DNA from 2 places in the Kitasatospora sp. NPDC059088 genome. Region 1 is predicted to be linked to the other one. Evidence: riboswitches for the same ligand, from Rfam matches in the RefSeq annotation. Region 1 holds a riboswitch; the other holds the start of a gene.
The links. Region 1 has a riboswitch for glycine ahead of gcvT (glycine cleavage system aminomethyltransferase GcvT). Riboswitches for the same ligand answer to the same signal wherever they lie in the genome.

Region 1 (13,882 bases):
GTCGAGGGAGTCCGGGGTGCCCTTCATCTCGTAGGTGACCGTCCCGCCCTTCTTGTCCGAGGCGTTGACGATCTGCTTGGTGGCCGCGTCGGCGCCGCCACCGTTGGAGTCGGCCGAGTTGGAGCTTCCGCTGGCGCTCTTCGGGCTGGACGAGCAGCCGGTGACGACCAGGACCGCGGCAGCGGCCACGGCGGTCAACGCGACGGTACGGGACCTACGCATGGGTGGGATCAACCCCTTGAGGATGTGGAGGAGGGAGGGCCTGGCGCCTGCGCATTGACGCAGGGTCAGTTGCTCTTGGGATCGAGGGCGTCACGCAGCCCGTCGCCGAGCAGGTTGAACGCGAGCACGGTGATGAAGATCGCGACACCGGGGACCACCATGTACTGGGGGTCGACCTGGTAGTAGTTCTTCGCGTCCGCCAGCATGCCGCCCCAGGAGGCCTGCGGGGGCTGGATGCCGACGCCGAGGAAGCTCAGCCCGGCCTCGAAGAGGATGTTGGTCGGGATCAGCAGGGTCGAGTAGACCAGGATCGGGCCGACCAGGTTGGGCAGCAGTTCCTTGAACAGGATGAACGGGCCGCGCGCACCGAGGCTGCGGGCCGCGTGGACGAACTCCCGCTCGCGCAGCGAGAGGGTCTGTCCGCGCACGATCCGGCCCATGTAGGGCCAGTTGAAGAAGCCGATCACGAAGATCAGCACCAGGATGTGCAGCGGCAGGCCGTGCAGGCCGAACGCGCCGCCCTGGAGCGAGGCGGAGATCGCGATGGCGAACAGCAGCAGCGGGAACGCCAGGAAGACGTCCATCAGCCGGCTGATCAGGGTGTCCACCCAGCCGCCGTAGTAGCCGGCCATCACTCCGAGCACGGTGCCGATGGTGTTGGAGAGCACGGTCGCGCCGAAGGCGACCAGCAGGGAGACCCAGGAGCCGTCGACCACGCGGGAGAGCAGGTCACGGCCCTGCAACGGGTCGATGCCGAGCAGGTGGTCCCCGCTCATCCCGCCCCAGTCCCCGAGCGGGAGTCCGCCGAGGTTGGCGTCCAGCAGGTCCGGGTTCGGCTGGTCGGGGTCGAGCCCGAACAGGGCTTCGATCGGGCCGGACAGGACGGCCAGGAGGATCAGCAGGATCACCACGACGCCGCCGGCGACGGCGGCCTTGTCCCGCTTGAAGCGGGTCCAGGCGATCCGACCGAGGGAGCGGCCCTCGATCGTCTTGGCCGGGCTCGGGGAGGCGGGCGCCTCGGGTTCGTTCCCGGCGGTAGTGATGGGTGCGGTCATGGTCAGTTGGTCCCCTCGCCGACGGTGGCCGGCCCACGGGTGCCGGGCGCCGGCTTCGGCGGTACGGCTGCGGACGTGCGGAGGTGCTAGGAGCAGGTGGTCGCGGCAGTGCGTCGTGCACGGGCAATGCCTCCACGCGGGATGGGCGTCGCGTGGATCGAGCGGTCGGCGTGCGCGTTCACCTTCGTGGGGTTTCCAGTACGCGCGATGCGTTGCGCAGAACTCTCTGTCATCCGAACTGGCTTGCGCCAGCCCTGACAACCGACAGATGCCCAACTGTGATCTGCCTGCATGCACGCCTCCGATCTTCGGCATATACCTCTTCACATGGGTGTAACTGCCATGTCAAGCTGCCTCTGCGGAGAGTGGGGAAATTCGTCCGGAAAGCACCGAAGCCGACCTGATGGTGAATCAAGTCGGCTTCGGGTGACAGATTGTGGTTATCGGGTTTGGTGATCAGCGCCCGGGGTAGCCGGGCCACTGCGGCTGGGCCGGCTGCCCCCAGCCCGGCGCGGGCGGCTGGGTGCCGTACGCGTAGCCCGGCATCGACTGCCCGGGTACCGGCCGGCCGGGCATCGACTGGCCCGGGTACGGCTGCGGCACCGGCGGGTACGGGCCGGTCTGCGGACGCCCGGCCTCCCGGTCGAAGAACGGCCGCGCGTTGGCGCGCATCCACAGCGCCACCGGGTCGAACTCGTCCGCCATCGCCACCGTGGACACCGCGAGCCCCTCCGGGGCCACCGCGATCGCGCGCTGCATCAGCGCCCGCACCGCCTCCACGGCCGGCGGCGAACTCTCGTACAGGTCCAGGCCGATCGCCAGGTACGGCTCCCCCACCGCCGGCTGCACCCTGGCCCGGCGCAGCGCCCGCACCGCGCGCACCTCACCGGCCTGCCGCTCCAGCAGCGCGAAGAACTGCTGCGCGTCGACCTGCGGCTCGCTCAGCTTCAACGGACCGGCCGGCAGCCGGTCCAGGCCCGCGGCGACCCGCCGCAGGTCCGCCCAGGGCACGCCGACCCCGCCGCCCGGCGCGTGCGGGTTCAGCCACAGGCCCCAGCGGGTGCGGTACAGCGAGGCGGCGATCTCCCGCCCCGAGATGACCTCGTGGGCCCGCGCCCAGCCGGAGGCCGTCAGCTGCTCGGGCGAGGTGACGGCCGGCGCGTAGCCGTGGCCGCTGATCTCCATGTTCCCGTACTGCGCGTCCGGGCTGCCCGGCGTGCCGTGCCAGAGCAGCATCCAGACCTGGCCGTCGGCCAGCGCGTGCAGCAGCCGCTCGTACGCGTCGAAGCGCTCCGGCGCGACCTCGCGCAGAGCCTGCTCCAACCCGCCCGGGTCCGCGCCCGGGCGCCCGGCCGGTGCCTGGCCCCAGGGCCCCGGCGCCCCGCCCGCTCCCGTTCCCGCACTCATGCGCCCACCTCGCCGCGCCTCTTTCCTGAACCCGCCGGCCCGTCAGCCGCCTGCACGCACCCTATGGCGCGGCACCGGCCGCCGCCACGGCGACGTGCCTGTGAAGGATCCCCGCTCACACCCGCGAGTAGAAGGGCATGACCCGGGTCGACAGCCACTCGACCACCGGGTCGTCGGCGAGGTCGAGCAGCACGAGGTGGACGCCTCCCGGCAGCGGTGCGGTTCCCAGGGCTCGGCCGAGCGCCTCGTTCACCGCCCCCGGGTCGGCCGGGGCCGCCGGATCGAGCTGCACGCCCACGAACATCACGGTCGGCTCGCCCTCGATGCTGGCCAGCGCCCGGCGCGCGGTCAACACCCCCGGCAGGGCCGACAGTTCGGCCCGGCAGGCGGCCAGGAAGTGCTCCGGGTCCTCGCCCGGCACCGGCTCGCGCAGGGCCACCCGGCCGCCGGTCGGCCCCTCCGGCTGCTGCTCCCAGCGGTCCTCCCGGGGGCCGCGGCGCAGCTCCGCCACGCCCTGCGGGGGCACCGGGATGCCCACCGCCGCCTCCGGGTTGACCGCGATGCCCACGCCCAGCGGCAGCCCGCGGGCGAACTCCCAGGCCGGCGCGACGGCGAAGGCCATCCCCGGCGCCTGCTGCAGGAACACCTCCTGCGAGGAGAACACCGGTACGTACGGGGCCCCGGCCAGCTCGACGGTCGGCAGGTCCAGCGACTGCCCGGCCGGGTCGCCCCCGGCCGGCAGCGGGATCCACACCTGGCTGCGGGCCAGCACCTCGATCACCCGCGGGGTCGCCCCCGGGTCGCCCAGCGCGGCCGTCAGCACCTGCTCCAGCTCGTTCGCGGGCCACGCGCCGCCCGACGGCGCCGCCTGCGGCCCGCCCCACCCCTGCTGCTGCTCCACCGGGTACTCCATGCGCCGCCGATCCGGCCCAGGGCCGGGTCGGCCGCCCACTGCTGCGCCGACGCGATGATTTTAGGGCCCGGGTCCGCCCGACCGCGGTGTGACCGGGTCCCCTCTCCCCTCCTCCGCGAGGACGTGCCATGATGTGCGCGTCCGACGGCATGCGCCGCGGGCCCCCACAACTCCACACCGGCCGCTCGAACCCGCGCGGGAGAGCCCGGAATGCCCCTCGGGGGGCACAGCCGGCGCCGAAGGAGCAAGTCCTCCCCGGAATCTCTCAGGCCCCCCTACCGCGCGGGTTAGGCACATCTGGAAAGCGGCGCACGACCCGGTCGCGCGCCCACCCACGGTGCAAGCCGCCGTCCTGTCCCCGATGCTGGAACCAGCCGACGCTGGTGCCGGCTGCGGGCAGGTGGGCGGTGAAGCTCTCAGGTTCGACGACAGATGGGGAGACCCACGCCGCCGCATGCCCGCGCGCGGGGTCGGTCCCCGAGCGGGTCCGGTCCGGCGCGCGCACCCCTGAGTGCCCCGACCGAGGAGTTCCTGGCCATGTCGTCCCTCCGCCTGACCGCGCTCGACGCGCTGCACCGCGCCCTCGGCGCGACCATGACCGACTTCGCCGGCTGGGACATGCCGCTGCGTTACGGCAGTGAGCGCGAGGAGCACCTCGCGGTCCGCACCAAGGCCGGTCTGTTCGACCTCTCGCACATGGGCGAGATCACCGTCACCGGCCCGCAGGCCGGCGAGATGCTGGACCACGCGCTGGTCGGCTTCGTCTCCGCGCTCGGCGAGCTGCGCGCCCGCTACACCATGATCTGCGCCGAGGACGGCGGCATCCTGGACGACCTGATCGTCTACCGGCTGCGCGAGGACGCCTTCCTGGTCGTCGCCAACGCCTCCAACGCCCAGCTGGTGCTGGACGAGCTGATCGCCCGGGCCAAGGGCTTCGACGCCGTCGTCACCGACGACCGCGACACCTACGCGCTGATCGCCGTCCAGGGCCCGGAGGCCACCGCGATCCTGGCCGAGACCACCGACGCCGACCTGCCCGGCCTCAAGTACTACGCGATCCTCCCGGCCACCGTGGCCGGCCGGGAGGTGCTGCTGGCCCGCACCGGCTACACCGGCGAGGACGGCTTCGAGATCTTCTGCGCCCCGGCCGACGCCGAGCCGGTCTGGCGGGCGCTGACCGCCGCCGGCGAGGGCCGCGGCCTGGTCCCGTGCGGCCTGTCCTGCCGCGACACGCTGCGCCTGGAGGCGGGCATGCCGCTGTACGGGCACGAGCTGTCCACCGACCTGACCCCGTTCGACGCCGGCCTGGGCCGGGTCGTGCGCTTCGACAAGACCACCAACGAGGGCGCGTTCGTCGGCCGCAGGGCGCTGGAGCAGGCCGCCGCCGCGGCCGAGACCAACCCCCCGAAGGTGCTGGTCGGCCTGGTGTCCGAGGGCAAGCGGGTCCCGCGCGCGGAGTACACGGTGGTCTCCACCGAGGGCGCCCCGATCGGCCGGATCACCTCGGGCGCGCCGTCCCCCACGCTGGGCAAGCCGATCGCGATGGCCTACGTGGACGCGGCCCACGCCGCCCCCGGCTCCACCGTCGCGGTGGACGTCCGCGGCAAGCACGAGCCGGTCCAGGTCGTGGCGCTGCCGTTCTACAAGCGCGCCCGCTGAGGCCGTCGCCGCCCCTCGTTTTCCCATCGGCGCACGTCGGAGCCGTCCGTGCGGCGGCCCGCTGCGTCGTACCCGCTTCCCATCCTGGAGAATGACGCCATGAGCAACCCCCAGCACCTGCAGTACACCAAGGAGCACGAGTGGCTGACCGCCGCCGAGGACGGTGTCTCGACGGTCGGCATCACCAAGCACGCCGCCGACGCGCTCGGTGACATCGTCTACGTGCAGCTCCCCGAGGTCGGCGACACGGTGACCGCCGGCGAGACCTGTGGCGAGCTGGAGTCGACCAAGTCGGTCAGCGACCTGTACTCCCCGGTGACCGGCGAGGTCACCGAGGTCAACCAGGACGTCCTGGACGACAACAGCCTGGTCAACAGCGCCCCGTTCGAGGGCGGCTGGCTGTTCAAGGTCCGCGTGGAGGCCACCGACACGCTGCTCAGCGCCGCCGAGTACGACGCGCTCACCCACGCCGAGGGCTGAGCCCCGCCGGGACGGGCCGCAGCACGGCGGTCCGTCCCGCTCTCCCACCGTCCCTCCGCTCTCCTCCCCGGGAAGACCACACCATGACGGTTCTCAACCAGTCCCTGCACGCCCTCGACCCGGAGATCGCCGCCGCGGTCGACGCCGAGCTGCACCGCCAGCAGACCACGCTGGAGATGATCGCCTCCGAGAACTTCGCCCCGGTGGCGGTCATGGAGGCCCAGGGTTCGGTGCTCACCAACAAGTACGCCGAGGGTTACCCCGGCCGCCGGTACTACGGCGGTTGCGAGCACGTCGACGTGGTCGAGCAGATCGCGATCGACCGGGTGAAGGCCCTGTTCGGCGCCGAGCACGCCAACGTCCAGCCGCACTCGGGCGCGCAGGCCAACGCCGCCGCGATGTTCGCGCTGATCCAGCCGGGCGACACCATCCTGGGCCTGAGCCTGGCCCACGGCGGTCACCTGACCCACGGCATGAAGATCAACTTCTCCGGCAAGCTCTACAACGTGGCCGCCTACCACGTCGACGAGAAGACCGGCCAGGTCGACATGGCCGAGGTCGAGCGCCTGGCCAAGGAGCACCAGCCGAAGCTGATCATCGCCGGCTGGTCCGCCTACCCGCGCCAGCTGGACTTCGCCGCGTTCCGCCGGGTCGCCGACGAGGTCGGCGCGCTGCTCATGGTGGACATGGCGCACTTCGCCGGCCTGGTGGCCGCGGGCCTGCACCCGAACCCGGTGCCGTACGCGGACGTGGTCACCACCACGACCCACAAGACCCTGGGCGGCCCGCGCGGCGGCGTCATCCTGTCCAAGGCCGAGTGGGCCAAGAAGATCAACTCGGCGGTCTTCCCGGGCCAGCAGGGCGGTCCGCTGGAGCACGTGATCGCGGGCAAGGCCGTCGCCTTCAAGGTCGCCGCCTCGGAGGACTTCAAGGAGCGCCAGGAGCGCACCCTGGAGGGCGCCAAGATCCTCGCCGAGCGCCTGCTCCAGGCCGACGTCGCCGAGGCCGGCGCCTCGGTGCTGTCCGGCGGCACCGACGTCCACCTGGTCCTGGTCGACCTGCGCAACAGCCAGCTCGACGGCCAGCAGGCCGAGGACCGGCTGCACGAGGTCGGCATCACGGTGAACCGCAACGCCGTCCCGAACGACCCGCGCCCGCCGATGGTCACCTCGGGCCTGCGGATCGGCACCCCGGCCCTGGCCACCCGCGGCTTCCGGGCCGAGGACTTCCGCGAGGTCGCCGACGTCATCGCCGAGGCGCTCAAGCCCGCCTTCGACGAGACCGTCGCCGCCGCGCTCAAGGCCCGGGTCACCGCCCTGGCCGAGAAGTACCCGCTCTACCCGAACCTCTAGTTCGGCCGCGGGTGACCGGCCTCACTCCGGCCGGACACCTGTCACTCCGGGGCACCGCGCACACTGGAAGTGCGCGCGGTGCCCCGTTCCGTGCACCGCCCAGTCCCTCCACGAGACCAGACAAGGACGTCCCCCGTGGCCCTCAGTGTCTTCGACCTCTTCTCCATCGGCATCGGCCCGTCGAGCTCCCACACCGTCGGCCCGATGCGCGCCGCCCGGATGTTCGCCCGCCGCCTGCGCTCCGAAGGCCTGCTGGAGCAGGTGACCGCCGTACGCTCCGAGCTGTACGGCTCGCTGGGCGCCACCGGCCACGGCCACGGCACCCTGAAGGCCGTCCTGCTGGGCCTGGAGAACAACTCGCCCCGCACCGTCGACGTCGACCAGGCGGACAAGGACGTCGAGCGGATCGCCGCCGAGAAGCGGATCAACCTGCTCGGCGAGCGCCCCATCGACTTCGACCCCGACAGCCAGGTGATCCTGCACCGGCGCCGCTCGCTGCCGTACCACGCCAACGGGATGACCCTGTGGGCGTTCGCGGCGGACGGCTCGACGCTGCTGGAGAAGACCTACTACTCGGTCGGCGGCGGCTTCGTCGTGGACGAGGACGCGCTCGGCGCGGACCGGGTCAAGCCCGACGACACCGCCCTCAAGTACCCCTTCCGCACCGGTGACGAACTGCTCCGGCTCAGCCGGGAGACCGGGCTGTCGATCTCCGGCCTGATGCTGGAGAACGAGAAGGCCTGGCGCAGCGAGGAGGAGATCCGCACCGGGCTGCTGGAGATCTGGTCCGTGATGCAGGAGTGCGTGCGGGCCGGCATGAGCCGCGAGGGCATCCTGCCGGGCGGGCTGAAGGTCCGCCGCCGGGCCGCCTCGGGCGCCCGGGCGCTGCGCGCCGAGGGCATCGGTCCGGCCAACGCGATGGAGTGGGTGACCCTCTACGCGATGGCGGTCAACGAGGAGAACGCCTCCGGCCGTCGGGTGGTCACCGCCCCGACCAACGGCGCGGCGGGCATCATCCCGGCCGTCCTGCACTACTACCTGAACTTCATCCCGGGCGCGGACGAGGACGGCATCGTCCGCTTCCTGCTCGCGGCCGGCGCCATCGGCATGCTCTTCAAAGAGAACGCCTCCATCTCCGGCGCCGAGGTCGGCTGCCAGGGCGAGGTCGGCTCCGCCTGCTCGATGGCCGCGGGCGGCCTCGCCGAGGTCCTCGGCGGTAGCCCCGAGCAGGTCGAGAACGCCGCCGAGATCGGCATCGAGCACAACCTCGGCCTCACCTGCGACCCGGTCGGCGGCCTGGTCCAGATCCCCTGCATCGAGCGCAACGGCATGGCCTCGGTCAAGGCCGTCACCGCGGCCCGGATGGCGCTGCGCGGCGACGGGCGCCACCACGTCTCGCTGGACAAGGCGATCAAGACGATGAAGGAGACCGGGGCGGACATGAAGATCAAGTACAAGGAGACCTCGCGCGGCGGCCTCGCCGTGAACGTCATCGAGTGCTGATCGCGGCCCGCTGACGAGCGGCCCCCGGGCGGAACCCCGTACCGCCCGCGGGCCGCTCGCGCTTTCTCGGGCCCCTACCGCCCCCGGCGGGCGGCAGGGCTACGGCGTGGCCGCCCGCACCGCCGGGCTCGGGCTCGGCTCGGGGCTCGACGACGGGGCCGGGTTCGGGCTCGGGCGCGACGCCGGGCCGGCGGCCGGGTTCGGGTTCGGGTTCGGCCGGGCCAGGAGGGCGACCGCCGTCGCCACCGCCGCCAGGCCGAGGCCGCCGGCCACCGCGCCGTGCAGCCCGCTGGTGACCGCCGTGCCGACGGCGTCCCGGACGGCCGGGGGCAGGCCCGCCAGCGTGGCCGGGGTGAGCCCTCCGCCGCCGGTCAGGTGGGCGGCGTCGGCCGGGCTCAGCCGCGCCTCCAGGCCAGCGGTCAGCCGCGCCGTGTAGACCGCGCCGAGGGCGGCCATGCCGAGCGAGCCGCCGAAGCTGCGCAGCAGGGTCACCACGCCCATCGCCGCCCCCATGTCCTGGCGCGGCACCGCGCCCATCGAGGTCAGCATGGTGCTCTGCATCAGCAGCCCGATGCCGATCCCGGCGACCGCCGTGAGCCCGGAGGCCACCGCCACCGGCGTGTCCGTCCCCAGGAACAGCAGCAGCACGGACCCGGCCAGGGTCAGCGCCCCGCCCAGCACCGGGTAGCGCCGTTCGCCGCCGGGCCGGCCCATCAGCCGGGCGGTGACCAGCTGGGTGCCCATCATGCCGAGCATCAGCGGCAGCAGGAGCAGCCCGCCGGTGGTCGGTGTCGCGCCCTGGACGAACTGCAGGTACTGCGGCAGGTAGCCGATCAGGGCGAGCATCACCGCACCGGCCAGGAAGCCCAGCACCTGGGCCACCGAGAAGTTGCGGCTGCGGAACAGCGCGGGCGGGATCAGCGGCCCCGGGGCGCGCAGTTCGACCGGCACGAAGGCGGCCAGTGCGACCACCGCGACCACGCCGGTGCCGAGGATCAGCGGCGAGGTCCAGGCGTACGTCGTCCCGCCCCAGCTGCTGACCAGGGTGAGTCCGAGGATGCCGGTGGTCAGCAGGGCGACCCCGGCCCAGTCGAAGGGGACGCGGACCCGTTCGGCCTTCGGCAGCCGGACCGCGAGGGCGACCGCGGCCAGGGCGAACAGGCCGACCGGCAGGTTGACGTAGAAGGCCCAGCGCCAGCTGAGCCGGTCGGTGAGGAAGCCGCCGAGCAGCGGCCCGCCGACGAAGGCGATCGGCATCAGCACCCCGATCACCGACTGCACCCGGCCCCGGTCGGTGGCGGGCACCAGCACCCCGATCACCGAGAGCGCGCCGACCATCAGCCCGCCCGCGCCGACCCCCTGGAGCGCCCGGAAGGCGATCAACTCGCCCATGTCCTGGGCGAGTCCGGACAGTGCCGAGCCGAGCAGGAAGACCGCCACCGCCCACTGGTAGGCGCCCTTGCGCCCGTACAGGTCGCCGAGCCGGCCCCACAGCGGGGTGGCGGCGGCGGAGGTGAGCAGGTAGGCGGTGACCGCCCAGGAGAGGTGCTCCAGTCCGCCGAGGTCGCCCACGATGGTGGGCAGCGCGGTGCCGATGATCTGCCCGTCGAGGGCCGAGAGGAAGATGCCGAGCATCAGCCCGAGCACGCCGAGCAGCGGCGGCTTGGGGCGGTCGTCGGTCGGTTCCGTGGTCATGGCGGTTCCCCCTGTCCCGTCCGGTTCAGGCGGTGAACGGCCGGGCCTGCCGGGCATCCCGCAACGCCTGCGCCCACCAGTCCAGTTGGTCGAGCAGGGTCTTGGCGGCGGCATCGGCGGCCGGGTCCTTCGGCTTCCCGTCGGCGTCGAAGGCCTGGGCGGCGCCGTGGAAGCTGACCGTGTTGCGGATCGTGACGGAGTTCAACTCGGCCATCACCACGCGCAGTTGCTCGACCGCCCGGAGGCCGCCGGAGAGTCCGCCGTACGAGACGAAGCCGATCGGCTTGCCGTGCCACTGCTGGTTGTGCCAGTCGATGGCGTTCTTCAACGGCGCGGGGAAGCTGTGGTTGTACTCCGGCGTGACGAACACGAAGGCGTCGGCGGCCGCCAGCCGGGGCGACACCGCGGCGAGCAGCTCACGTTCCTGCTCCGGCAGTTCCGCACCCCAGGACGGCATCACGGTGGGCAGCGGAGTGGCCGCCAGGTCGATCAGGTCGGCGGTCATGCCGCCGCGGGCGTCGAGGTGGCCGAGCAGCCAGTCGGCGACGACCGGGCCGAAGCGGCCGTCGCGGGTGCTGCCGAGCACGACCGCGACCTTGAGGTTCTGCTCCGTGGACATGGGGGTCCCCCTCCAAGATGATGTGTACGCCGTATCGGCGATGGATACAACGTACACACTGATGCGTACGGCGTCTACTAGACGGATACGGTGTACACGCGAGTGATACGGTGGCCCCTCCCACCGGAAGGAGCCCGCCCCCCATGCCCGCTCAGCAGGCCCCCAGCGGGGACGACGACCAGGACAAGCCGCAGCTCTCCCTCTGGGAGCGGCTCGACCGCCCGGCCGCCGCACCGCGCACCACCCTGACCCCGCACCGGATCGCCGAGGCCGCGGTCGCCATCGCCGACGCCGAGGGCCTGGACGCCGTCACCATGCGCCGGCTCGCCACCGCGCTCGGCGTGGCCCCGATGGCCGCCTACCGGTACGTCTCCGGCAAGGACGAACTCATCGAGCTGATGGCCGACTTCGTCTACGGCCAACTCCCCCTGGACGCCCCCGCCGACGGCTGGCGCGCGGCCATGCGCTCACTCGCCGTCCACCTGCGCGCGATGAACCTGGCCCACCCCTGGATGGTCCGGGCGGCCACCCCGTTCTCCCTCACCCCCCACCAGCTCGCCGTCCCCGAGCGGTCCTTCGCCGCCCTCGCCGAGCACGGCCTGGACGCCGACACCACCATGGCGATCTTCCGCACGGTGGCCGGCTACGTCCACGGCTCGGTCGCCTCCGAGGTCGCCCTGGCCGCCCTGCGCCGCGACCACAACTGGTCCGACGGCGACGAGACCCGCGCCGGCCTGGCCCCCCGGATGACCTACCTGATGGGCACCGGCCGCTACCCCGCCTACCAGCAGTACCTCCAGCGGGCCACCCGCAAGGACGACCCCGCCTGGCACTTCGAGACCGGCCTCGACTGCGTCCTCGACGGCATCGCCACCCACTTCGCCATCTAGCTCCCGGCTTCCAACCGGGCGGCGACCGCACCGAGGCGCCCCATCGCGTGGGCGACGCCGAGGCCGTCCATGTAGTCCCGGACGTGCACCAGCAGCCCGCCCCGGGCGCGCAGCACCAGCAGCCCCGGCAGGGCGAACTCCGCGCCGGTGGAGGCGACCGTGCCGATCACCAGCTGCTCCACGGTGAGCACCTCGGGGTCCGCCCCCGGGTGGACGGCCACCTCCCGGACCTCCCGCGGCCGGGCCTCGCTCGCACCCCACGCGGCCCGGTACCCGGCCCGGACCTCCTCCCGCCCCCGGTAGCGCGCGGGCATCCCCGGGAACAGGAACGGGAACTCGTGCACCCCGTCCTCGGCGTACAGCCCGGCCAGCGCGTCCGCATCCAGGTCGAGCATCGCCCGCCGGTACCGGGCCAGCAGCTCCATTGGACCGGCCGTGGTGGAATCCGACATCGCCGCAAGCCCCTTCCTCAACGGGCGGGGCGCCAGGATCCTTGCACGGCAGTCCACTTGGCCCCCGCCGGATCACCCGATCCCGTCACCCTACCCACCCCCGCTGCACCGGAAGTCGGCCGGGCCGACTTCCGGTGCCGGCCTACGCAGGCGAGTCACTCGGGCGACGCGCGGGGATTGCGGGTGCTCCGGCGGGTGGGGAGTTTGGGCCTGGGGCGTCCCGGCCCCGATCACCCACTCCCCAGGAGTCATCGTGCGACGTCTCGCGACCGTGTTCGGCGCCCTCGCCACCGCAGGGGTCATGGCCCTCACCCTGCCCAACACCGCCTTCGCCGCCCGCGGCGAGCTCGTCTTCGCCCCCGGCGAGGTCATCAAGAACCCGAGCGGCTGCTACAACGCGCCGATCGTTCCGCTGATCCTGGAGAACAGGACCGACGGGCCCGCCCGCGTGTACGACGGCGCGAACTGCACCGGAAGGGTCATCGCGGTCGTTCCTCCCGGGGGCCACACGACGCAGGAGTTCGGTGCCAGCGTGCGCATCGACTGACGGCGGGCCCGGCCCGGTTTCACCCGCTGCACCGGGAGTCGGCCGGGCCGACTTCCCGTGCAGATGTGCGTCTAGCGCCGTTCGGGGAGGGCGAGGAAGGCGAGGCCGGCAGCGAGGACGGCGAGGCCGCACCAGGATGCTGCCTGGAGGCGCTCGCCCAGGGCTGCGACGCCGAGGACGGCGGCGACGGCGGGTTCGGCGAGGGTCAGGGTGGTGGCGGTCTGGGCCGGGGTGTGCCGCAGGCCGTGGCCGTAGAGCCGGTACGCCAGGAAGGTGGTGACCACTCCGAGGTGCAGCACGACGCCCGCGCCGCGCGCCGAGGCCAGCCAGTGGAGGTCGCCGAGCAGCAGCACCGGGAGCACCAGCACCGCCGCCCCGCCGAACATCGCCCCCATCACCCCGGCGGCCGGCCGACTGCCCCCGATCAGCCGCCCGGCGATCAGCGAGTACACCGCGAACGAGAGTCCGGAGAGCGTCGCCAGCAGCACCCCGAGGAGGTCCACCGCCCGCCCGCCACCGGCGAGTTCGGGCCCTAGCACGAGCACCGCGCAGCCGAGCACGGCCAGCGCCGTGGCCCCGGCCCAGCGCCCGCCGGGCCGCCCCTGCCGGGTGAGCCATGCCAGCAGTCCGGTGAAGACCGGCGCGCTGCCGAGCGCGATCACCGTCGCCACCGCGACCCCGGCGCGGGGTACGGCCGGGTAGAAGGTCAGCGGGTACCCCGCCACGGCGACGGCCCCGGCCGCCAGCAGCCACCGTTCCCGCGTCCGGCAGCGGCGGGGCAGCGACCAGGCGGTGCGGTCGGTGAGGAACAGCAGCAGCCCGCCGAGCACCAGCGCGGCCGCGCCGATGCCGGTGGCCGGGGCGCCGCCCGGCGCCAGCGAACTGGCCGTCCCGGTGGTGCCCCACAGCAGTGCGGTGACGAGGATCGGCACCGGCCCGTCGATCGGGCGGGTACGGCGGGGGATGGGGGTCAGGCGGGCGCGCGCGGGCGCAGGCGTAGGCGTAGGCGTAGGCGTGGAGAAACGATTCGGCACAGTCGTGAACTTCCGTCGTCGAAGACCGTCAGAGGAAAGGTTTCGAGAACGGGC
Region 2 (17,181 bases), on a different contig from region 1:
GGCGGGTGCGATCTCTGCCGAGCATCATCCACCTCGACATGGACGCCTTCTTCGCGGCGGTGGAGCAGGCGGCCAAGCCGAGCCTGCGCGGGAAGCCGGTGGTCGTCGGCGGGCTCGGCGGGCGCGGGGTGGTCTCCACGGCCTCGTACGAGGCGCGGCGGTTCGGGGTGCACTCGGCGATGCCGATGGCCCAGGCGCGGCGGCTGTGCCCCAACGCGGCCTTCCTGTCCGGGCGGTTCGAGGCGTACCGGCAGAACAGCGAGATCGTGATGGGACTGCTGCGCCAACTGTCGCCGCTGGTGCAGCCGTTGAGCCTGGACGAGGCCTTCGTCGACCTGATGGCCGGTCCGTACGGCCCGGTGCTGTCGGAGGCGGACCACGAGACCGGGGAGCGGCTGGTGCTGGCCCTGGCGGAGGACCTCAGGGCGGACATCCAGCGTCTCACCGGGCTGACCGGTTCGGTGGGGGCGGCGGGCTCCAAGCTGATGGCGAAGATCGCCTCCGAGCAGGCCAAGCCGGACGGGCTGGTGCTGGTCGAGCCGGGGCAGGAGCGGGCCGTGCTCGGCCCGATGCCGGTCCGGGCGCTGCCCGGGATCGGGCCGGCCACCGAGCAGGTGCTGCGCCGGGCCGGGTTGAGCACGGTGGCGGACCTCGCGGAGGCGGGGGAGGCGGAGCTGGTCCAGCTGCTCGGGCGGGCGCACGGCACCGGGATCTTCCACATGTCGACAGGGCTGGACGACCGGCCGGTGGTGGCCGACCAGGATGCCAAGTCCGTCTCGGTGGAGGACACCTACGAGGTGGACCTGGCTGACCGGGACCGGGTGCTGCGGGAGGTGGAGGCGCTCGCCGGGCGCTGCGTCCGGCGGCTGCGCTCGGCCGGGCGCTCGGGCCGAACGGTGGTGCTCAAGGTGCGGCGGTTCGACTTCTCGACGCTGACCCGCTCGGAGACCCTGGGCGGGCCCACCGACGACGCTGCGGTGATCACGGCGACGGCCCGGCGCCTCGCCGAGCAGGTGGACATCACCGGCGGGGTGCGGCTGCTCGGGGTGGGCGTGGCCCAACTGGCCGACTACACCCAGGAGGACCTCTTCGCGCAGGCGCTGCGGGAGGAGGCGGCGGAGCACGCCGAGGTGGCCGAGGCGGCGGTGGCCGAGGAGGAGCCGGAGGAGGTCGTGGTGCGGCGCTGGATGCCCGGACAGGACGTCCGGCACGCCGAGCTGGGGCCGGGGTGGGTCCAGGGCAGCGGAGTGGGGCGGGTGACGGTGCGGTTCGAGACGCCGTGGAGCGGGCCGGGCCGGGTGCGGACCTTCGCGGTGGACGATCCGGCGCTGGAGCCGGCCCGGCCGCTGTCGCTGCGGCAGCCGGAGGAGCCGGACGCGGACGGGGCTGAGGCGTAGGGGGCTGAGGGACGGTGCCCGAGGCGGGCGGGCGCGGTAGCGGCCCGGGAACGCGGAACGGCCCCACCCGGTAGGAAGTACCGGGTGGAGCCGCATACCGTGCCGGGCCCCGGACGGTCGCGATGCCCTCGCGACCGGGCGGAGGCCCGGGCCCGCGCGTCCTGTCCCTGAACGCGCGGGCCGGACGCCTCGTCAGGCGTCGGTCTTGGCCAGCTCGGGGCTGGAGTCCTGCCGGGCCGCGCCGCCGGCGACGGTGACGGCCGGCTTGGTGGTGCGGATCAGGAAGGGGACGACGCCGGCGATGACGCAGACGACGGCCGTGACCCAGAACGCGTGCTTGTAGGCGTCCAGGGTGGGCAGCAGCACCGGGATCTTGATCGGGAGCTTCATGGTGTCGCCGGTCAGGATGGCGGTCATCACGGCGGTGCCGATCGCGCCACCGACGGTGCGCAGCACGGAGTTCATGCCGTTGGCGATGCCGCTCTGCTCGACCGGGACGGCGCCGTTGATGAAGGCGGGCATCGCGGCGAAGGCGAGACCGATACCGAGGCCGAAGATCGCGGAAGCGGTGTAGATGTCGCCCTCGGCGCTGTGCCGCAGGGCCAGGTAGGCCATCGCGATCGCGCCGAGGACGCCACCGAGGACCAGCGGCAGGCGCGGGCCGCGGCGGGCGATCATCAGGGCGCCGATCGGGGCGGCGACCATCGAGCCGATCGCGGACGGCAGCAGCATCACACCGGCGTGCAGCACGGTCGCGGTGAAGCCGTAGTGGGCCAGCTTCTCCGGGGTCTGGGCGAAGTTGCTGATGACCATGAACGAGCCGTACATGCCGAAGCCGATCAGCAGGCCGGCCAGGTTGGTGAAGGCGACGGCCGGGCGGCCCATCATCTTGAGGTCCACCAGCGGGTGGGCGACCTTGGTCTCGATGACGCCCCAGATCAGGGCGACCACCGCGGCGACGGCGAACAGGCCGAGGGTCTTGGTGGAGGTCCAGCCCCAGTGGTTGCCCTGGCTGACCGCGACCAGCAGGGCGGAGAGCCAGCCGGCCAGGGTGAGCGCGCCGAGCGGGTCGGCGCCGCCCTCCTTGTCGGTCACCGGGTCGGTCGGGACCCGGAAGGCGACCAGGGCGATGGCGAGCAGGCCGAAGGCCAGGCCCATCCAGAAGATCGACTTGTAGTTCCAGTGCTCCAGCAGCAGGCCGGTCGCGACCAGGCCGAGGCCGGAGCCGACGCCCATCGAGGCGCTGATGGCGGCGACGCCGCCGGTCACCTTCTGCTTGGGCAGCTCGTCACGGACGATGCTGATCGCCAGCGGCATCACGCCACCGCCGGCGCCCTGGAGGACGCGGGCGACGATCAGCCAGGTGAAGGAGTGGGTGCAGACGGCCAGCGCCGAACCGGCGATCAGGCCGGCCAGCGAGATCAGCAGCATGGGCTTGCGGCCCCGGAGGTCGCCGAAGCGGCCCAGCAGGGGAGTCAGCACGGCCGCGGACAGCAGGTTGGCGGTCATCAGCCAGGTGATGTTCGACCCGGAGACGTCCAGTTCCTTGGCCAGCGACGGCAGGATCGGGACGACCGCGGTCTGCACCACGCTGAAGGACAGCATCGCCAGGATGAGGGCCGGCAGGACCCGGGCGTTGCTCTGCTTCTCGGCCGCAGTGGTGGGCTGTGGTGCCTCACTCACGGTTGCTTCCTCCCGTACATAGTGAATGAACTCAAGTAACTGTGCGGGTGGATAGTTCATGATGTCAAATATCGAGTGGTTAAGGTTTGGCAAAGTGGGGAACTACGGCGCAACACGAGGGCCCCGGACCGGAGTCCGGGGCCCTCGTGGAACGGGCGGAGATCGGGGAGGTCAGGCCAGCGGGCGCAGGGCGGCGGGCCGGGGGCCGTCGGCCGCGTGGACGAGCGCCTCGCCCGCCTCGGCCGGTGCGGTGGCGGCCGTGTCGTCGTGGACCTCGACGTGCTCGCGGCGGAGCTCGTCCCGGACCACCTCCTCCTCCGTGTAGCGCTCCACCACCAGGCGGACCCGCTCGATCGGGGCGAGGTACTTGCGGACCACCGGCCGCTCCTCACGGAGGGTCACCTCCTCGACCGCCTCGTCGATCTCCTTCTCGGTCAGCGAGGCCAGCTCGGCCTCGCCGACCGGCATCCGCTCCACCCGGACCCGCTCGCGGACCACCGGGACGCGGCGCTCGACCTGCTCGCTGGTCACGTACTTGCGCAGCTTCGCGGTGCCCAGCACGTGCCACTCGGTGGTGATGTCCAGCCGCTCCTCGCGGCAGGTGATCTCGACCGGGCCGCTGGGGGCCGAGGAGGCGGCGGTGCCGTTCGCGGCCGGGGTGGTCGCGGCGGGCTGCGGCTTCGGCTCGGCCAGGTGGGCGGCGGCCGGCGCGAGGACGGTGCCGTTGGCGATCGGTGCGGGGGTGCTGAGGGTCCGCACGTGGGCCTCCGTGGCGGTGTCGGTGCTGGTGTGGGTCGTGCCGGTGCTGGTCATGGTGGTCGTGCCCGTCGCGGTCGCGGTCGCGGCCGGGGCGGGGTCGGGGTCGGGGGAGTGGAAGGCGATCGGCTTGGCGGCCGCGGCGGCCGTGGTGGTGCCGAAGTCGAGGTCCGGCCGGTCGTCCCGGGCGGGCTCCGTGGTGGCCGGACGGCCGTCCGCGGGGGTGTCGAGGCCGTAGTAGCGGTAGAGCTGGAGCTCCTGGGCCGGCGACAGGTGCTGGCCCACGCCGAAGTCCGGCGAGTCCTTCACCAGCGACTTGTCGTACGGCACCCGGAGCTCCTCGCCGGAGAACTCGCTCGTGGTGAGCGGGACGAAGGCGTCCCGGCCGAAGATGCCGGTGCGGACGGCCGCCCACTCCGGATGCCCGGTGGCGTCGTCCAGGTACACCTCGTCCACCGTGCCGATCTTGTCCCCGTTGCGGTCGACCGCCTTGTGGCCGATGAGGTCCCTGGGGTCGATGTCGGTCTGCACTCTTTCCTCCAAGCGCTGCGCCTGCGGAACTCCCGCAGGTGAGGCGGCCGGAGCACCCGTCCCGTCCGCCACTTCACACCAAAAGCCATCAATCGGACGCGCGCGACCGGGGTGCGCCGGACGGGCTCCGCGCTGGGCCGTCCGGGGGACGCGCGTAGACCCGGAGTGACCGGACGCACCCGTGATCGGAAGCCCTCCCGCTGGTACCCTGGGCCGCGACCGCCGAGCCCGCTCGGGAGAGTCCCCGACAGTGAAAACCGCTGGTCGGGGCGCCGAAGGAGCAACTCCTCCCCGGAATCTCTCAGGCATCCGTACCGTGCGGGATAGGTCACTCTGGAAAGCAGGGCAGGACCGCCGGCGCGGGAGCCGACGATCACCACCCTCACCGACGGTGCAAGCCGACGGCGCGCCATCGCGCGGCGTGCGGGCGAAGCTCTCAGGTCCCGATGACAGAGGGGGAGGCCTTTCGGGTCCGCCCGCCCAGGTCGGTCCGCTGTCCGCAGCGGCGCGACCGGCCGGCGTGCGTACCCCCGCCGGTCCGTGACCAGGAGGCCTCGACCACCATGAACGCCCAGCCGAACGCGGGACGCCCCACCAGCGCCTCGACCCTCACCGAGCTTGAGCTGGCCAGCCCCTTCGAGAACCGCCACATCGGCCCCGACGCCGCCGCGCAGGAGAAGATGCTGGCCTCCGTCGGCTACGGCTCGCTGGACGAGCTCGCCGCCACCGCCGTTCCCGAGGCGATCCGCTCCATCACCGCCCTGGACCTGCCCGCCGGCCGCAGCGAGGCGCAGGTCCTCGCCGAGCTGCGCGAGCTGGCCGGCCGCAACCAGGTGCTCCAGCCGATGATCGGCCTGGGCTACTACGGCACCTTCACCCCGCCGGTGATCCTGCGCAACGTCATGGAGAACCCGGCCTGGTACACCGCGTACACCCCGTACCAGCCGGAGATCTCGCAGGGCCGCCTGGAGGCCCTGCTCAACTTCCAGACCCTGGTCTCCGACCTGACCGGTCTGCCCACCTCCGGCTCCTCGCTGCTGGACGAGGGCACCGCGGCCGCCGAGGCGATGGCGCTGGCCCGCCGCGTCACCAAGGTCAAGGGCGGCGTCTTCCTGGTCGACGCCGAGACCCTGCCGCAGACCGTCGCGGTGATCAACACCCGCGCCGTGCCGACCGGCGTCGAGGTCGTCGTCGCCGACCTGTCCGAGGGCATCCCGGCCGAGATCGCCGAGCGCGGCGTCTTCGGCGTGCTGCTGCAGTACCCGGGCGCCACCGGCGTGGTCCGCGACCTCACCGCGGTGATCGAGCAGGCGCACGGCCTGGGCGCGATCGTCGCCGTCGCCGCCGACCTCCTGGCGCTGACCCTGCTCAAGTCCCCGGGCGCGCTGGGCGCCGACATCGCCTGCGGCACCTCGCAGCGCTTCGGCGTCCCGATGGGCTTCGGCGGCCCGCACGCCGGCTACCTCTCGGTGCGCGCCGAGTACGCCCGCTCGCTGCCCGGCCGCCTGGTCGGCGTCTCCGTCGACGCCGACGGCAACCGCGCCTACCGCCTGGCCCTGCAGACCCGCGAGCAGCACATCCGCCGCGAGAAGGCCACCAGCAACATCTGCACCGCCCAGGTGCTGCTCGCCGTGATGGCCTCGATGTACGCCGTCTACCACGGCCCGGACGGCCTGGCCGACATCGCCCGCCGCACCCACCGCTACGCCGCCGCCCTCGCCGAGGGCCTGCGGGCCGGCGGCGTCGAGCTGCTGCACGGCGAGTTCTTCGACACCGTCACCGCCGTCGTCCCGGGCCGCGCCGCCGAGATCGCCGCCGCCGCCCGCGCCAACGGCATCAACGTGTTCCAGGACGGCGAGGACCGGATCTCGGTCTCCGCCGACGAGACCACCACCCGCGAGCACCTGGCCGGCGTCTGGGCCGCGTTCGGCGTCCCCGCGGTCGAGGTCGCCGAGGCCGCCGACGCGCTGCCGGCCGCGCTGCTGCGCGAGGACGAGTACCTGACCCACCCGGTCTTCCACAGCCACCGCTCGGAGACCGCCATGCTGCGCTACCTGCGCCGCCTCTCGGACCGGGACTACGCGCTGGACCGCGGCATGATCCCGCTGGGCTCCTGCACCATGAAGCTCAACGCCACCACCGAGATGGAGGCGGTGACCTGGCCGGAGTTCGGCCAGCTGCACCCCTTCGCGCCGGTCGACCAGGCCGCGGGCTACCTGACCCTGATCCGCCAGCTGGAGCAGCAGCTCGTCGAGGTCACCGGCTACGACGCCGTCTCGATCCAGCCGAACGCCGGCTCCCAGGGCGAGCTGGCCGGCCTGCTGGCCGTCCGGGCCTACCACCACGCCAACGGTGACGCCCAGCGCGACGTCTGCCTGATCCCGTCCTCGGCGCACGGCACCAACGCCGCCTCCGCGGTGATGGCCGGCATGCGCGTGGTCGTGGTGAAGACCCTGGTCGACGGCGACGTGGACGTCGAGGACCTCAAGGCCAAGATCGAGCAGCACCGCGACAACCTGTCGGTGCTGATGGTCACCTACCCGTCGACCCACGGCGTGTACGAGACCCAGATCACCGACATCTGCGCCCTGGTGCACGAGGCCGGCGGCCAGGTGTACGTCGACGGCGCCAACCTGAACGCCCTGGTCGGCCTGGCCAAGCCGGGCAAGTTCGGCGCGGACGTCTCGCACCTGAACCTGCACAAGACCTTCTGCATCCCGCACGGCGGCGGCGGCCCGGGCGTCGGCCCGGTCGCGGTGCGCGCCCACCTGGCGCCGTACCTGCCGAACCACCCGCTCCAGGAGGAGGCCGGCCCGGCCACCGGCGTCGGCCCGATCTCGGCCGCGCCGTGGGGCTCGGCGGCGATCCTGCCGATCTCCTGGGCGTACGTCCGGCTGATGGGCGGCGAGGGCCTCAAGCACGCGACCCAGGTCGCCGTGCTGAACGCCAACTACATCGCCAAGCGCCTCGCGCCGCACTTCCCGGTGCTCTACACCGGCCCGGGCGGGCTGGTCGCGCACGAGTGCATCATCGACCTGCGCCCGCTGACCAAGGAGACGGGCGTGACGGTGGACGACATCGCCAAGCGCCTGATCGACTACGGCTTCCACGCGCCGACGATGTCCTTCCCGGTGGCCGGCACGCTGATGATCGAGCCGACCGAGTCCGAGGACCTGCACGAGATCGACCGGTTCTGCGACGCGATGATCGAGATCCGCGGCGAGATCGACAAGGTCGGCTCGGGCGAGTGGGCGGCCGACGACAACCCGCTGCGCAACGCCCCGCACACCGCCGCCGTGCTGGCCGGCGACTGGGCGCACGGCTACTCGCGGCAGGAGGCGGTCTTCCCGGCGGGCGTGAACCCGGCGGACAAGTACTGGCCGCCGGTGAGCCGGATCGACGGCGCGTACGGCGACCGCAACCTGGTCTGCTCCTGCCCGCCGCTGGACGAGTACGGCGTCTGATCGACCGCGCAGGAACAAGGCAGGGCCCCGGCAGAACGTTTCTGCCGGGGCCCTGCCCTTGTGTGCTGTCCGGGTGTCGGACGGGTTACCGCGTGGGCTCGGGCCGTGGCGGCGCGGGCGGCGGGGCGGCGTGGGCTCAGGCTGCGTGGGCGACCGGGCGGCGCGGGGCGATCACCCGGCCGTCGGGCAGCAGTTCTCCGGTGTCCTCGAACAGGAGGACGCCGTTGCAGAGCAGGCTCCAGCCCTGCTCCGGGTGGCAGGCCACCGGCTCGGCCGCTTCGCGGTCCTCGGACTCGGCCGTCGGGCACTCAGGACGGTGCTGGCACATACGCGTACCCTCGCTTCGCTCTGCGATCCTCCCCGTGGTGCGGTTCCCGGAGGTCGAGCCGTCCGGGGCCGCCGTGGTGGTCGGATCCTGTCCGCGTGCCGGCCAGGTTTGGCCAGCACTCAAGTGGGTAGGACAGGGGGTCCTTCCACGCTGGTTCCCAGTGTCGGCATCTGCGGACGCGCGCGCAGCAATTTCGTGACATGCGCCACAACTCCGGGGCAGAGATCACCCGTTCAGGTGGGGCCGGGGAGAAATCGCGCACCAGTGGGCCAGTCGGGGCATGGCCCGAGAGGGCCATGGCGGATGGCCCGTCCGGGTAGTGGCCGTTCGGGTGAGGGCGGCGGGCGGGGCGGGCGCGGCGAAGGGCCGCCGGGCGCGGTGCCCGACGGCCGGTGCGGTGCGCGTCCTCAGGGGGAGCCGAGCAGCAGGGATCCGGCCAGCGGGGCGCGGGCGAGCAGCGGGAGCAGCTCGGCGGCCGGGTAGGCGCGGTGCGCGGTGACCCCGAGCGGGGCCGGGGCCAGCGGGATCAGCAGGTCGGCGGACGGGCCGGCGTCGGGGCTGTGCAGCCAGAGCGCGGTGGCGTACTGGCCGGGGAAGGTGAGCAGCCGGGGCTGGCGGCGGGAGCGGGAGCCCTGGGCGAGCTGCCAGGCCTCGCGCAGTGCCCGGACGGTGGAGGAGAGGTACGGGCCGGCGGTGAAGTGGGAGAAGGTGTGGCCCTCGGGGCTCTGCACCACCTCGGCGGCGGCGGCCACGTCGGGGCCGTCCTTGATCAGGAACCGCCAGCCGGTGCGCCGGGCGGCGGGCAGCTCGGGGCGCGGGCCGTCCAGGACGTGCACCGCGAGCGGGTGCGCGGGGAGCAGTGGACCGGTCGGGTGACGCAGCGCGGCGGCGGCGGGCTGGCGCAGCGCGGTCTCCGAGTCGAGCGCGCCCAGGACCGCGCGCAGGGCACTCGGTGGGGGCTGGGGGGTCTGCAGGGTCATGGCGGGGTCCGCCTCTCCAAGCGAGATCGGCGTGCGAGTGCGGCATACCGGCGCGGCTCGGTGCGTCCACGGTGACGGGGGCCGGCCTTGTCCGGTTGTGCAGGATCGCGGCGCCGGCGCGGTCTCCGCCGTCGATGAGGGACTCGGGGCGGGAGCGGACCGGCCGGAGCGCAGTGCGAACTCAGCGGCTTCATCGAACAAATGCGCAGGGTGATCTGTTTATCACAGGCGGTGGCGGCGGGCAAGTCTGCAGATGACCTGAATTCCCGTCAGATGCCTTGCAATGCAAGCCAGTACAAGCATTCGGGTATCGATCTTCGAGGTGGGCATGATGCTGGCACGGTCGACCGGCCGGGTGTCTCAGGAGGAGGGGACCGTGGGCGAGAAGGTCGTGGCGACACGGGCGGATCTGGCGGACCGGCAGCAGTACCGGCTCAAGCTCCAGGCCTGCCTCGACGCGCTCGGGCGGATGCTGCGCGAGGACCGCTTCGACCGGCCGCGGGCCGTGATGGGGCTGGAGATCGAGCTCAACCTGGCCGACGAACAGGGCCTGCCGGTCATGCGCAACGCCCAGGTGCTGAGCGCGATCGGGTCCAGCGACTTCCAGACCGAACTGGGCCAGTTCAACATCGAGGTCAACATCGTGCCGCACCGGCTCTGCGGGCACGTCTTCGAGGAACTGCGCGAGGAGATCGACACCGGGCTGCGGTACGCCGACCGGCAGGCGGCCGAGGCCGGCGCCCGGATCGTCATGGTGGGCATCCTGCCGACCCTGGAGAACGACCACACCGGGCTGGACGCGATGAGCCACAACCAGCGCTACAGCCTGCTCAGCGACCAGATCCTGGCCGCCCGGGGGGAGGACATCGCGCTGGACATCGAGGGCGTGGAGCACCTCCAGCTGGAGTCCATCACGATGGTCGCCGAGGCCGCCGCGACCTCGCTGCAACTGCACCTCCAGGTGACCCCGGAGCGGTTCTCCTCGGTGTGGAACGCCGCCCAGGCGATCTGCGGGCCGCAGCTGGCGCTCGGCGCCAACTCCCCCTTCCTGTTCGGACGGGAGCTGTGGCGGGAGACCCGGCCGGTGCTCTTCCAGCAGGCCTGTGACACCCGTTCGGCGGAGCTCAAGGCCCAGGGCGTGCGCCCGATCACCTGGTTCGGCGAGCGCTGGGTGGACTCGGCGTACGACCTGTTCGAGGAGAACCTGCGCTACTTCCCGGCGCTCCTGCCGATCTGCGACGACGAGGACCCGCTCAAGGTGCTGGCCTCCGGCGGCGCGCCCAGGCTCGCCGAGATGCGGCTGCACAACGGCACCATCTACCGCTGGAACCGCCCGGTGTACGACGTCTCCGGCGGGGTCGCGCACCTGCGGGTGGAGAACCGGGCGCTGCCGGCCGGGCCGACGGTGGCCGACACGCTGGCCAACGCCGCCTTCTACTACGGGCTGGTGCGGGTGCTCGCCGAGCAGCCCCGGCCGGTCTGGACCCGGCTGCCGTTCGAGCGGGCGGACGAGAACTTCCGCCAGGGCGCCCGGTACGGCATCGACGCGGTGTTCCAGTGGCCGCGCCCCGGCCGGGCCGGCCGCGGCGGCGGGCTGCAGACGGTGTCGGCGGTCGACCTGGTGCTCAACGAGCTCCTCCCGATGGCCTACCAGGGGCTGGACGAGTGGGGAGTGGAGCCCGCCGACCGGGACCGCTACCTGGGGATCATCGAGCAGCGCTGCCTGCGCCGCACCAACGGCGCCGCCTGGCAGAGCGCCACCTTCCACCGGTTGCGCGAGCAGTACGGCATGGACCGCCCGGCCGCGCTCGCCGCGATGACCAGGCGCTACGCCGAGCACATGCGCGGCGGCGAACCGGTGCACACCTGGCCGGTGGGCTGAGCCCGCCGCTGTGTCAGGATGATCGCTCCGGTCGTCGGCCGACGACCGGAGCGACCGTCCGTCCGCTGGAGCACCCGTGACGACCCGCCCGACCGTGCCGGAGACCGTGCGGCCCGACCGACGCCTGCTCGGCGTGGAACTGCTGGTCGTCCTCGGCCTCTCGCTCGGGGCCAGCGGGATCAGCGCGCTGATCAGCTTCGCGGGCTCGCTCACCGAACCGCTCCAGCTCGGGCAGCAGGTCGCCACCCTGAACGGCTCGCGCGCGCCCGGGCGGCCCTGGCTGGACCTGGTCTGGCAGCTGTACTACATCGGACGCGGGCTGATGCCGGTGGTGCTGGTCGGCTACCTGCTGGTGCGCGAGGGCGCCTCGCTGCGGGTGCTGGGCTTCGACCTGCGGGAGAAGCTGCGCGACCTGGGCCGGGGCGCGGCCGTCGCGGCGGCGATCGGCGGCTCCGGGCTGGTGCTGTACCTGGCCTCGCAGGCGGCCGGGTACAACCTGACGGTGGCGCCCTCCGGACTGCCGGACGTGTGGTGGCGGGTGCCGGTGCTGGTGCTGTCGGCCTGGCAGAACGCGATCCTGGAGGAGGTCGTCGTCCTCGGCTACCTGCTGCGCCGGCTGGGGCAGCGGGGATGGTCCTGGCCGGCGGCGGTGGTGGCCAGCTCGGTGCTGCGCGGCTCGTACCACCTGTACCAGGGGGTCGGCGGGCTGGTCGGCAACATGGTGATGGGGGCGGTGTTCTGCCTGCTGTACCGGCGCTGGGGGCGGGTGATGCCGCTGGTGGCGGCGCACGCGCTGATCGACACGGTGGCCTTCGTCGGGTACGCGCTGCTCGCCGGGCACGTCAGCTGGCTGCCGACCCCCTGACCGGTGATCCCGACAGGGACTGGCTGCGCGGCGGGCGGGCGAGCAGCCGGTCGACGTGCCGGCGCTCCAGGCCCCGGCCGGGGTCGATCGGCAGCAGCAGGCGGTCCCGGCGCCACAGCGAGCGGCGGACCAGCCGGGACGGGATGACGTCGTCCACCCAGGCGAACGGGCGGCCCTCGGCGTAGCGCAGCAGCGGTGCCCACTTGCGGGCGGAGAACAGCTGCATCAACGGGACGTGCGGGTCGCCGGGTTGCTGGACGTACCCGGTGAAGCGGACGAAGGGGAGCGGGTCCAGGCCGATCGCCGGGGCGATGTGGGTGTTGGCGTGCTCCTCCCAGGTGGTGGCCCAGACCAGCTCGTACGTCCCGGCGAGTTCGCGCAGCCAGGCGCCGTGCTCGGCGGAGAGCAGGACGGCGTAGCCGAGCAGGGTGTGGGTGTCGAACCCGGCGTCCGGAGGCGGGCAGACCGGGTTCAGCACCCCGTCGACGTCCAGGAACAGCAGTGGCTTCGGCACCGGTGGGCCCCCAAGTGGATGGATCTTCCTACCCGGTCGGACGAACCGTCGGCCCCGATGGTTGCTTTCCGACGGGCGCACGCGGGGCGCACAGGGCGCTCACGGCGCGGGCGCGGGTTCGCCGGCGGGCACCGGTGCGTCCGGGGTGCTTCCCCGCGGGTCGCGGCGGGAGAGCCGGCGGATCTGCGGGTCGATCAGGACGACGGCGCTCAGCAGCAGGCACAGCGCCGCGCAGGCCCACAGTGCGCCGGAGAGGCCGAGCGCGGCCGCGGCCGGGCCGGCCAGCGCGGTGCCGACCGGGGCCAGCGAGTAGGAGCCGAGCTCGTCGTACGCGGAGACCCGGGAGAACATCTCCTCCGGGATCTCCTGCTGGAGCACGACCATCCAGTTGACGCCGAAGACCGTGACGCCGACCCCGGACAGGAACATCGCGGCGATCAGCAGCGGCAGCGGGGCGCCGGCGGCCAGGGCGAGGGCCGGGGCGCCGAACAGGAACACGCCCCAGTTGCCGACCAGCAGGATCCGGCGGGGGCGCCAACGGGCCATCAGCAGGCCGGTGACGACCAGGCCGACGCCGTACGCGGACATCGCCAGGCCCCAGGCGCCCGCGCCGCCCAGGCGTTCGTCGGCCACCGTCGGCCCGTACACCGCCTCGACGGTGTTGATGCAGGCCACCACGACGGCGAACTGCAGCACGATCACCCACAGCCAGCGGCGGGAGGCGAACTCCCGCCAGCCCTCGCGCAGGTCGCGCAGCATGCCGCCGCCGGAGGGGGCGGGCGCGGACTCGGGCTCCAGGAAGAAGCGCAGGGAGGCGGCGACCAGGAAGCAGAGGGCGTCCAGGGCCAGCACCCAGCCGGGGCCGACGGCGGCGGTGAGCGCCCCGCCGAGGGCGGCGCCGCCGATCTGGGAGGCGTTCAGGCCCATCCGGAAGACCGCGAAGGCGCGGGCGGCGTGCTCCTGGGGGACGGCCTGCATGATCATGCCGCCGGCCGCGGGGGAGTAGAGGGCGTAGCCGGCGCCGCCGGCGGCGGAGAGCACCAGCAGCTGCCACAGCTGGACGTTCCCGGCCAGCACCAGGGCGGCCAGCACGGCCTGGGAGGCGCCGCTGAACAGGTTGGCGGCGACCATCACGTGGTGGCGCGGGAGCCGGTCGGCGAGGGTGCCGCCGACCAGCAGGAACAGCACGGTCGGCAGCAGCCGCGCGGCGGTGACGTAGCCCACCTCGGTGGCGCCGCCGCCGTTGCCGAGGACGGCGAAGGCGGTGGCGATGGGGGCGCCGGCGTTGCCGAGGCCGCTGATCACGGTGGCGGCGGTCTGGATGCGGAAGTTGCGGCTCGCCCAGGTGGGGCGGCGGGGGAGTGGGGTCGGCACCCGGGTGACTATGGTCGGAGTTCGTACCGGTGTCATCCGGATTTCGCGCCCGAACCGGTGGGGGCGGGCGCCGGCGGCGGATGGGGCGGGGCGGTGGGGCGGGGCGTCAGCCCAGGTGGCCCCAGAGGAAGGTGAGGGTACGGCGCCAGGCGATCCGGGCCTGGAGGGCGTCGTAGGTGCCCAGCGGGTTCTCGTCGTTCATGAAGGCGTGCCCGGCCGGGTAGAAGTGGATCTCGGGGCGGACGTCGGTGGCCTCGCCGATCCGGGTGGCCGCCTCGTCCACGGCGGCCATCGGGATCGAGCCGTCGAGTTCGCCGAAGTGGCCGAGGACGTGGGCGGTCAGGCCGCGGTAGTCGAAGTCGGGGTCCGCCGGGAGGCCGTAGAAGGGGACCGCGGCGGCCACGGCGTCGCCGGCCCGGGCCGCCAGCATCAGGGCGAAGCCGCCGCCCATGCAGAAGCCGACCGCGCCGACCGCGTCGCCGACCACGCCGTCCAGCGCGAGCAGGTGGCCGACGGCGCCGGAGAGGTCCTCGACGGCCCGCTCGACCGGGAGTTCGCGCTTGAGCCGGGCCGCCTCGGCGCCGTCGTGGGTGGTGGTGCCGCCGAAGAGGTCGGGGGCCAGCACGGTGAAGCCTTCGGCGGCGAAGCGGTCGGCCATGTCCGCGACGTGCGAGGTGAGCCCCCACCACTCCTGGACCACCACCAGGCCCGGTCCGACGCCCTGCGGAGGGCGGGCCAGGTACCCGTGCGCGGTGCGGCCGTTGCTCGGGAAGCTGACGTTCTGCCGGGGGCCGCCGTGGTCGGGCATGGCTTCCTCTCGGTGGGTCGGGCCGGTCGGGGCTGGGCCGTTCGGCGGTCGGGCCGTCTGCGGCGGGGAGCGGGAGGGCGGGGCCGGTCAGCCCATCTCCTCCAGGGCGCGGCCCTTGGTCTCCTTGATGCAGAAGGCCACGAACGGGATGGAGAGCAGCGCGAAGGCCGCGTAGATGACGTACGTCGCGGAGAGGTTCCAGTCGGCGAGGTCCGGGAAGCTGACCGTGATCGCCCAGTTGGCGATCCACTGGGCCGAGGCCGCGACCGACAGGGCCAGCGCCCGGATCCGGTTGGGGAACATCTCGCCGAGCAGCACCCAGACCACCACGCCCCAGGAGAAGGCGAAGCAGAGCACGAACACGTGGGCGGCGACCAGGGCGACGGTGGCGTGGGTGTTGTCCAGGGTCGCGGTGTCGCCGGTGCCGTGCCGGTAGGAGAACGCCCAGGCGGCGGTGCCCAGCGCGGCCGCCATGCCGATCGAGCCGGCCAGGGCCAGCGGCTTGCGGCCGATCCGGTCCACCAGGGCCATCGCGATCACCGTGCCGATCACGTTGACGATGGAGGTGGAGAGGCTGATCAGCAGCGAGTTGGACTCGTTGATGCCGACCGACTGCCAGAGCAGGGAGGAGTAGTAGAAGATCACGTTGATGCCGACGAACTGCTGGAACACCGAGGCGCCGATGCCGATCCAGACGATCGGCAGCAGGCCGAAGCGGCCGCCGAGCAGGTCCTTGAGCCGGGGCTTGTGGGCGGATTCCAGCACCGCGCGGATCTCGGCGACCCGGGCGTCCAGGTCGACGTCCTCGCCCTCGACCTCGACCAGCACCTTGCGGGCCTGCTCCTCGCGGTGGTCGGCGATCAGGAAGCGCGGCGACTCCGGGATGGAGAGCGCCATCAGCCCGTACACCAGGGCCGGGATGGTCTCGACGCCGAGCATCCACTGCCAGGCCTGGATGCCGCCGAGGTGGCCGGTGGACTCGCCGCCGGCGGCCTGGTTGAGCGCGTAGTTGGCGAGCTGCGAGACGGTGATGCCGAGCACGATCGCCATCTGCTGGAAGGAGGCGAGCCGGCCGCGGTAGGCGGTCGGCGCGACCTCGGCGATGTAGGTCGGCGCGATCACCGAGGCGATGCCGATCGCGACGCCGCCGACCACGCGCCAGCTCGCGAGGGCCTCGATGTTCGGCGGGAACATCGAGCCGATGCCGCTGGCCGCGAACAGCACGGCGGCCAGCAGCATGGTGCGCACCCGGCCGAAGTGGTCGGCCAGCCGGCCGGCGACCACCGCGCCGGCGGCCGAGCCGAGCAGCGCGATGGCCACCACGAAGGCGGTGGTGCCGTGGCCCACCGCGAAGTGCTTCTGGATGCCCGTCACGGCGCCGTTGATCACGGCGCTGTCGTAGCCGAACAGGAAGCCGCCCATCGCGGCGGCCGCCGAGATGAAGATCACGTGCCCGAGGTGGGCCTCGCCGGAGGCCCGCTGGTGATGGACTGTGGACACGCGCGCTCCCCGGGTGGACGGGCCCGCCCCGACGGCTGGGCAGGACTCGTCTCACATTCGAGCAGCGCGGCGGCCGACCCGCCCGAGTTGGGGACCGATCGGGTGAAACGGGGTCAGTCGGCGGCGCGCGCGGTGGCCGTGCGCCGCTCCTGGAGCCGCTCCTGACGTCGGCGGTGGCGCCGCAGCAGCTGGGTGCGGGCGGCGGCGTCCTGGTCCCGGCGGAGCGCCGGGGCGTCCGCGCGCTCGGCGAGCCGCCCGGCGATCGCATGCTGTTCGGCGGCCGGCTTCTTGTCGTCGTACTTGAACTTGGCGCGCACCTCGCGGACCGTCAGGCGGAGCCCGCGCAGGCCGGGCAGCAGCCGGCCGAACTCCGTCCGGCCGGGGACCACCCGGACCTCAGGGGTCTCCGGCTGGAAGTGCGCCAGCTGGCGGTTGAGGATCTCCGCCTTGCCCTCGGCGGACTCCACCACCTCGGCGGTGCAGTGGAAGTGCACCGAGGCGTAGTAGCTGGTGGGCGTGCCGGGCTCGCCGCGCCAGTGGCCGGGCGCGAAGGCGTAGCCGTCGGTGACCGCCAGGGTGACGTTCGGGTCGGCGCGGACGGCGGTCAGCAGCGGGTTGGGCGTGGCGAGGTGGAGCAGGATCTCGCCGCCCTCCTCGTCCAGCAGGAAGTGGGTGGGGACGAGCACCGGGCCCTCGTCGGGGCCGCCGTTGGCGGCGAGCAGGCCGAAGTCGCGGCCCTCGGCCAGCCAGGCGCGCCACTCCTCCTCGTCACCTCGGTCCCAGGACCTGATCAGCATCGGACGGCCTTCCTCAGCGGGGGTAGCGGCGCATGTGCGCGGGCAGCGGGACGTTCGGGTCGTGCGGCTCGGGGGCGCCGTAGGCGGTGCTGACCGGGACGGTGCCGGACCAGTACGGCAGGTCGGCGTCGGCCGGGTCGTCGGCGGCGCCGTCCGAGCGGGTCTTCGCCGAGACCTCGTCCAGCTCCAGCCGGAGCACGGCGGTGGCGGCGAGCTCCTTGGGGTTGGCCGGGCGGATCTCGCCGGAGCGGCCGGGGACGACCTGGTCGACGATGGCGGCCAGCGCGACGTCCAGCTCCTCG

Region 2: it holds a riboswitch for glycine, as region 1 does, so the genes downstream of both, gcvP (aminomethyl-transferring glycine dehydrogenase) here and gcvT (glycine cleavage system aminomethyltransferase GcvT) in region 1, are expected to answer to the same signal.

What each region holds. Positions count from the first base shown of each region.
Region 1 is NZ_JBHYGR010000005.1:5,250-19,131, forward strand. It holds gene ACFWXO_RS03665 (ABC transporter substrate-binding protein) at 1-222, opposite strand, end outside; gene ACFWXO_RS03670 (ABC transporter permease) at 288-1,277, opposite strand; gene ACFWXO_RS03675 (enhanced serine sensitivity protein SseB C-terminal domain-containing protein) at 1,734-2,684, opposite strand; gene ACFWXO_RS03680 (enhanced serine sensitivity protein SseB C-terminal domain-containing protein) at 2,800-3,597, opposite strand; glycine riboswitch at 3,784-3,888, shown strand; gene gcvT (glycine cleavage system aminomethyltransferase GcvT) at 4,135-5,256, shown strand; gene gcvH (glycine cleavage system protein GcvH) at 5,356-5,736, shown strand; gene glyA (serine hydroxymethyltransferase) at 5,820-7,088, shown strand; gene ACFWXO_RS03700 (L-serine ammonia-lyase) at 7,224-8,591, shown strand; gene ACFWXO_RS03705 (MDR family MFS transporter) at 8,691-10,286, opposite strand; gene ACFWXO_RS03710 (NADPH-dependent FMN reductase) at 10,312-10,905, opposite strand; gene ACFWXO_RS03715 (TetR/AcrR family transcriptional regulator) at 11,049-11,795, shown strand; gene ACFWXO_RS03720 (nuclear transport factor 2 family protein) at 11,792-12,220, opposite strand; gene ACFWXO_RS03725 (hypothetical protein) at 12,501-12,794, shown strand; gene ACFWXO_RS03730 (DMT family transporter) at 12,866-13,726, opposite strand.
Region 2 is NZ_JBHYGR010000104.1:10,397-27,577, forward strand. It holds gene ACFWXO_RS33590 (DNA polymerase IV) at 6-1,397, shown strand; gene ACFWXO_RS33595 (MFS transporter) at 1,590-3,080, opposite strand; gene ACFWXO_RS33600 (PRC and DUF2382 domain-containing protein) at 3,252-4,367, opposite strand; glycine riboswitch at 4,591-4,694, shown strand; gene gcvP (aminomethyl-transferring glycine dehydrogenase) at 4,931-7,831, shown strand; gene ACFWXO_RS33610 (DUF5999 family protein) at 7,968-8,159, opposite strand; gene ACFWXO_RS33615 (hypothetical protein) at 8,567-9,139, opposite strand; gene ACFWXO_RS33620 (glutamate--cysteine ligase) at 9,516-11,021, shown strand; gene ACFWXO_RS33625 (CPBP family intramembrane glutamic endopeptidase) at 11,098-11,886, shown strand; gene ACFWXO_RS33630 (HAD domain-containing protein) at 11,864-12,400, opposite strand; gene ACFWXO_RS33635 (MFS transporter) at 12,500-13,774, opposite strand; gene ACFWXO_RS33640 (dienelactone hydrolase family protein) at 13,881-14,582, opposite strand; gene ACFWXO_RS33645 (sugar porter family MFS transporter) at 14,670-16,082, opposite strand; gene ACFWXO_RS33650 (FMN-binding negative transcriptional regulator) at 16,196-16,879, opposite strand; gene ACFWXO_RS33655 (pyridoxamine 5'-phosphate oxidase family protein) at 16,893-17,181, opposite strand, start outside.